DNA from 2 places in the Actinopolymorpha sp. B11F2 genome. Region 2 is predicted to be linked to the other one. Evidence: riboswitches for the same ligand, from Rfam matches in the RefSeq annotation. Region 2 holds a riboswitch; the other holds the start of a gene.
What was found. Region 2 has a riboswitch for ZMP and ZTP ahead of glyA (serine hydroxymethyltransferase). Riboswitches for the same ligand answer to the same signal wherever they lie in the genome.
Positions count from the first base shown of each region.

Region 1: another riboswitch for ZMP and ZTP. It lies ahead of ABN034_RS25925 (phosphoribosylaminoimidazolecarboxamide formyltransferase); the one in region 2 lies ahead of glyA (serine hydroxymethyltransferase).

Region 1 covers NZ_JBEFTX010000016.1:177,857-181,258, reverse strand. Annotated here, with positions in the region: gene ABN034_RS25930 (aminoglycoside phosphotransferase family protein) at 355-1,260, shown strand; ZMP/ZTP riboswitch at 1,265-1,349, shown strand; gene ABN034_RS25925 (phosphoribosylaminoimidazolecarboxamide formyltransferase) at 1,386-2,540, shown strand; gene ABN034_RS25920 (DUF4037 domain-containing protein) at 2,598-3,402, opposite strand, start outside.
Region 2 covers NZ_JBEFTX010000001.1:142,563-145,964, forward strand. Annotated here, with positions in the region: gene ABN034_RS00695 (acyl-CoA dehydrogenase family protein) at 1-103, shown strand, start outside; gene ABN034_RS00700 (hypothetical protein) at 603-1,271, opposite strand; ZMP/ZTP riboswitch at 1,421-1,545, shown strand; gene glyA (serine hydroxymethyltransferase) at 1,631-2,911, shown strand; gene ABN034_RS00710 (S9 family peptidase) at 3,256-3,402, opposite strand, start outside.

The sequences.
Region 1 (3,402 bases), on a different contig from region 2:
TCAGCCGACAACTCGTCAGATCGAGTCAAGATCGGAAATCAAGGTCACACGGAAGGATCTAGATTCAGGAACAGGCTCTAAGAGACATCCTCAGCCACGCCCTCCGACTCACGCCCCTCAGACGAAGCCGGGCACTCATCACCAACGTCAAGGACGCCACCAGCGCCGACGCCGACGACCTCGGACCCACCCCCTGGTCATGGCTAACGGCAGCCACGACCGATGGGAGACCGATGACGATCATGGTTCTCGGTACGCCGCCCACGTAGAGCCCATGGGACTACGGAGCCGAGTTCGGGGCGATCGGAAAACGGCTTGCGGTGCTCCGATGGGGCGTCGTACGTTCGGCCCCCGATGAACGAGACGCCCGAGGTCCTGCCGTTACCGGACCGGAAGCCGGTTGACGCCGCGGTGGCGGGCAGGTTGATCGCCGCGCAGTTCCCGCAGTGGGCCGATCTCGAGGTCCGGCCGGTCGACGCGCAGGGTTGGGACAACTGCACCTTCCGCCTCGGTGACGAGATGCTGGTGCGGCTGCCGACTGCCGAGGAGTACGCGCTGGCGGTGGAGAAGGAACACCGGTGGCTGCCGGTTCTCGCACCCGCGTTGCCGTTGGAGATCCCGGTTCCGCTGGCCAGAGGCGTACCCGATAAGGGCTTTCCGCACGACTGGTCGATCTATCGGTGGCTCGGTGGCGAACCAGCCGACCGTGCCGTCGTCGAGGACATGACGGCGTTCGCCATCGACCTGGCGGAGTTCCTCGTGTCCCTGCAGCGGGTCGACCCGACAGGCGGACCGGGCCCGGGACTGCACAACTGGTTCCGTGGCGGACCACTGACGACCTATGACGGGTGGGCCCGCGCCTCTCTGGAGACCTTGGACGGTCTGATCCGGACCGAGACCGCCGAGGAGATCTGGGAACGAGCGTTGCGAGCCTCGTGGGACAACCGGCCGGTCTGGTTCCACGGTGACATCGCCTCGGGAAACCTTCTGGTGAAGGACGGTGCGCTCGCGGCCGTCATCGACTTCGGCACCTGCGGGGTCGGAGACCCGGCCTGCGACCTGGCGATCGCCTGGACGATGCTGACCGGCAAGAGCCGGGCCGCGTTCCGCGATCGGCTGGAGGTGGACGAGGCGACCTGGCAGCGTGGACAAGGCTGGGCGCTCTGGAAGGCCCTGGTCGTTTGCGCCTGGGCAGTTCGCGACGGCGACGGCCTGCCGGCGGTCGCGTCGTTCGTTCTGGAGGAGATCCTCGCCGGGTAAGATTCGGCTTGGCCGCAACTGGCGAAGGTGGACAACCACCAGGGAGCGGCCGTTTCCCGCGTGATGCGTCGACCGCCTGGGCGCCTCCGTCAGTGATGTCCGGCTGACACCCAGGAGGCTACGCCGTGGATCTGCGTTACGGAATCAACCCCCAGCAGGCGGCCAACGCCGCGCCAGTGCGCCCCGGCCAGTGGCCGGTCCGGGTGCTGCAGGGCAACCCGTCGTTCATCAACATGCTGGACGCGCTGAACAGCTGGCAACTGGTGCTGGAGGCCAGCCGAGCCCTGCACCGACCAGCGGCTGCTTCCTTCAAGCACGTCTCGCCGGCCGGCGCGGCCGTGGCCGGACCCGTCGATGACGTCACCGCCGAGCTCTACGCCATCGACCGCGAGCAGGTCGGCGCGCTCACCAGCGCGTACGTGCGTGCCCGCGACGCCGACCCGAAATCCTCCTACGGTGATTTCGCCGCCGTCTCACACCCGGTCGACACCGAACTCGCCACGCTGCTGACCAACGTGGTCTGCGACGGCATCGTCGCTCCCGGCTATGCCCCCGGCACCGTCGCGACGCTCAGCAAGAAACGGAATGGCCGCTTTCTGGTCATGGAAGCAGACGAAACCTACAGACCCCCTGCGTGCGAGGCACGGGACGTGTTCGGCCTGCGGCTGTTCCAGCAACGCGACGAGGTGACGCTCTCCACGACGCTGCTGGACAACGTCGTGTGCGGTGCGCTGCCCGCGACGGCAGCGGCGGATCTCCTGCTGGGCTTGGCGGTCCTGCGCTACACGCAGTCCAACTCGGTGTGCTACCTGCGTGGTGGGGCGACCCTGGGGATCGGTGCCGGCCAGCAGTCCCGCGTGGACTGCACCCGCCTGGCCGGCGCGAAGGCCGACACCTGGTGGCTGCGACGCCACCCGGAGGTCCGCGCGCTCGCGTTCCAACCGTCCATCCGGCGTCAGGACCGGATCAACTGGCAGATCCGCTTCATCGAGGGCGACCTCACACCGGACGAGAGTACGCGAATGGCGAGCGCACTCTCCAAGCCCGCACGCGCGCTGACGGACGCCCAACGCAGGCAGTGGCTGACTGGCTTGAGTGAGGTCGCGCTCGTCTCGGACGGCGCCTTGCCGTTCCGCGACAACGTCGACCATGCACACCGGCACGGCGTCGGCTACATCGCCGAGCCAGGCGGATCGATCCGTTCCACCGATGTGGAGGACGCCTGCCGCGAGCATCAGATCGCTCTCGCCCGTACCGGCCTCCGGTTGTTCCACCACTGAGGACGCCGAGGTCTCCGCGGAGGCCAAACCAGCTTGCGCAAGCCTCGTGCCGCGAACCTACTCAAACAGGTGGAGCAGCAGGCTGCGGTGACCGGGAGCCAGCAGAAGGTCCCTGAACTGGTCGACGCCGCCGGCGGGCCATCGTTCGGCGATGCGCTTCACCGCAGGGTCCTGGATCTGGGCACCGAGCGCGCCGGGAAAGTCGCCCCAGATCACTTTGAAAGGACGGTCCCACAGTTGGTGCACCTCGGTGGGCACGGGTGGGGTGATGTTCAGTGCGTTGTGCATCGCTGCGACCTGTTCGTAGGCAGCCATCAGCGCGTTCTCGCGTTCCGGCCACGTCTCTGCCTGAAGCGCCTGCCACAGAATCGGCGACAGCTCGGCGGCGCAGGCCAGCCGGGAGAAGGCCGTCCCGAACCACTTCGAATAGGGCGCGTACTGCCGTTCCATCAGGAAGCACAGCCGCATCAGATCGAGCACCAGCCGCGATCCGATGAGCGCCGATCCGAGCTCGTCTCCCACGGAACCGGCCCGGCCGACCAGGTTGGCTTCCGGGTGAATGCGCCACCAACCCGCCACCAGCAGGTAGAACCACACGTCACGCGGATAGTAGGCGAAGCGGTCGCGGACGTTCTGCAGTCCGACCTCATCGTGATAGACCGCTCCGGCGGTGACCATACGAAGGCCCTGCTCAGAGAAGGTCAGCCAGTCGCGCGCACCGATCTCGCCGTCGATATCGACGTCCAGGCGTTGGCGAAAGTAGCCGCGCAGCGTGTGGATCCCGTAGTCGGTCGGATGGCCCTGGAACCGAGGCGGTACTCCCTGACGCAGCGTTTCGTCGATGGCCTCACTGTGGCGGGCG
Region 2 (3,402 bases):
CTGCGCCTCCCGGCTCAGCGGGGATGCTGGCGTGACGTTCGGCACCCTCCCGCGCGGCGTCGACGCCGACGCCATCCTCCACCGCGCTGTGCCGGATTTCTGACTCGGTTCCGGCGTGGTGTGATCTTTCCCCCACATATGCAGCGCCGTACCCTAAGTGCCATGCCTCCACCAGGCTTCCATTTGGCGCTTCCCCCCAGCTACTACGGTGGGGTGCGCACGGTCATCCCCTGGTGCTCGCACTCACCTTCATGATCCCGATTGGCGTTCTCATCGGAGGTGCATTCGCAGCACATGAGACGTCGGCCGCTGCGATCTTCCTGGTCGGGTTGATCCTTTCCGCGATCGCCTATGCTCTTTTCTCCCCGCCGTACGTCTGGGATTCAAGGGCAGGCTCAAGAGCGCGGATTGTCGCAGGTACTGGCGCCTCCTGGCATTGCTCGCCATAGTCTGCGTTGCGTTCTCAATACTTGTCTCTGCACAACGGACAGGCCATCCCGAGCACTCGCCATGACCGCAATAGGGCTGCTCTGCTATGCCGGCGCATATCACTTGCGAAGGGTCTATGGGGTTCATCGCCGCTTCTCTCCGCCTGCACCCGCTTACGGCAACCTTGCGCGAAGGACATCCATGCGTTGTCGCAGCCGATCGAGGTTCTCCTCTGCCACCTCCTCGATCGATCGCCCGCTGGTGAGTTCGGCGGCGAGGTCGGTACGACGCTGCACGATCGCCTCTTCACCCTCCCGCAGCGCGGCCTCGATGTTGCCAGCGAGCCGCGCCGGGTCGGTCTCGATGGCATAGCGGGTCCGGATCTCGAGCGAGAGCAGAACACCGTCACCGTTGAACTCGGCGGCGACGGCACCTCGTTCGCGCTCCACGCGGAGCGACTCCGAGGACAGCCTCGCGAGGATGTCCCGCGCCCCCGGGATCGTCGTCACCAAGCCGCGGAGCGCCGCGGCGACCTCGGACCCAGCGGCCTCGCTGAAGCCCGCGTCGGCGTAGGCCACCTGCTCGGCATGGGCCGCCTCGTCACGGGCGGCACGGTAGAGCGCCGCGATCTCGCGGTCCAGCACCTGGGCCTGCAGGACCCGCTGCCATCGCGGGTCGACTTCGACGTGCTTGATCCGGCCGACACCGTCGACGCTCAACTGGATCACCCTGCGTCGGTCCTCGACCGTGTAGCTCCGCGAGACGATCTGGTCGCGGACACGCTGCACGCGCCCGTCCAAGGCAACGAACCCGAGCGCGAGATCGTCAGGTCCCGCCCCCATGGCGAAGCCATCCAGACTCACACGTGACCCCCGAGTAGTGCCTGACCTGCGCCGCTCTGGTGGCGAGCACCGTAACGGCTGGACATCGAATCATGTCAAGGTCTGGGGAGCACCTGCCAGCCCACGGGCCCGGCCCTCTGCACTAGGCTCGTGGTTACCGCGACTGGCGCAGGCAAGGTGGAATCGACCACCGGGGAGCGGCGTACGGGCTGCCGTACGACAGAACACCGTCCCGTACGACCGAGCACGGGCACCGCGCGCCTGGGTGCCTGGGTCTGAGGGCGTGTCCCTGAACCACAGGGCACGCACGACCAGGCGGTCACCGAGTGACCGTCACCACCGCTGACCCAGGAGGAGCAATGACGCAGCGTACTGGTCTCGACCTCGCCGCCAGGCTGGCCGACGCCGATCCGGAGATCGCCCGGCTCATCGAGGCCGAGGGCCGTCGGCAGTTCGAGAAGATCCGACTGATCCCGAGCGAGAACTACGTGTCCCAGGCCGTCCTCGAGGCGACCGGCACGGTTCTCACCAACAAGTACTCCGAGGGCTACGCCCGCAAGCGCTACTACGAAGGCCAGCAGATCATCGACGAGGTGGAGGAGCTGGCTGTCGCCCGCGCCAAGGAGCTCTTCGGTGTCGAGCATGCCAACGTCCAGCCCTACTCCGGCTCACCGGCCAACCTCGCGATCTACCTCGCGTTCATGCAGCCGGGCGACACGGTCATGGGGATGTCGCTTCCGATGGGCGGCCACCTGACGCACGGCTGGAGCGTCTCCGCGACCGGGAAATGGTTCCGCTCCGTGCAGTACTCCGTCGGGCGCGAGACCGGCCGGGTCGATCTCGACGAGGTGCGTGAAATCGCTCGCGCAGAACGCCCGAAACTGATCTTCTGCGGTGGAACAGCGATCCCGCGACTCATCGACTTCGAGGGGTACGCCGAGATCGCCCGCGAGGTCGACGCCCTTCTCGTCGCTGACATCGCCCACATCGCCGGCCTCATCGCAGGCGGAGCGCATCCCTCGCCCGTCGGACACGCGCCGGTGATCTCGACGACGACCCACAAGACCCTGCGCGGGCCCCGAGGGGCGATGCTGATGAGTGACCAGGAGCATGCCAAGCCGCTGGACCGAGCGGTCTTTCCTGGACTCCAAGGTGGGCCGCACAACCACACCACCGCCGCGATCGCCGTTGCGCTGAAGGAAGCCGCCACCCAGGAGTTCACGGCGTACGCAGGGCAGATCGTCGAGAACGCCAAGGCGCTCGCCACCGCCCTCATCGAGCGCGGGTTCGATCTGGTCTCGGGCGGCACCGACAACCACCTGATCCTCGTCGATCTCACGAACAAGGATGTCGGCGGCAAGCCGGCTGCCAAAGCCCTGGACAGGGCTGGCATCGAGCTCAACTACAACACGGTTCCCTATGACACCCGGAAGCCGTTCGATCCCTCCGGGATCCGGATCGGTACCCCCGCTGTCACCACTCGTGGCTTGACTCCCGCGCACATGGCCCAGATCGCGGCCTGGATGGACGAGGCCGTGGAGGCGGGCAAGAAGGACGATGGCGAGGCGCTCGACCGGATCGCGGCGGACGTCCGCGACTTCACCAAGGCGTTCCCCATCCCGGGCTGGCCGGCCAGCTGACTCTGGTCAGAGACAGCAGCGAGCCCCGCTGACCGACCTCAGCAGGTGGCCAGCGGGGCTCATGCGAGGGAACGCCCTCGTCGGGTGATCAAGGCGTTCGGGTCAATGGTGACCGGCAATGGGATCAGTGCCTCCCAGGTCTCACCCGGTCAGAGCCGTTCCGCCAGACAACCCCACGCCCCGCGCCCGGTCGGAGCGCGACGATGTCGGGAACGAAGTTGGCACCTGGCAGGCGTACGCGGCCACCGACGCTCCATCCGGATCGCGCACCTCACCGGTGGTTTGTTCCGGTTCCGCCGGTTCCTGACGTGCCGTGACAGGCGGTAGGCACAAGCCCGCAGGACCTACAGCGTCGGCGCACTCGATGCGTCCTCTGGCGGGCCGGAGAGGTGGCGGCTGAGGAAGTCGAGCTGGAGCGCCATCTGCTTGATCTGCTCCTCGACGACGACACTCATGTGACCGGCCTCGAACCTGTAGTCCTCGTACGGCGT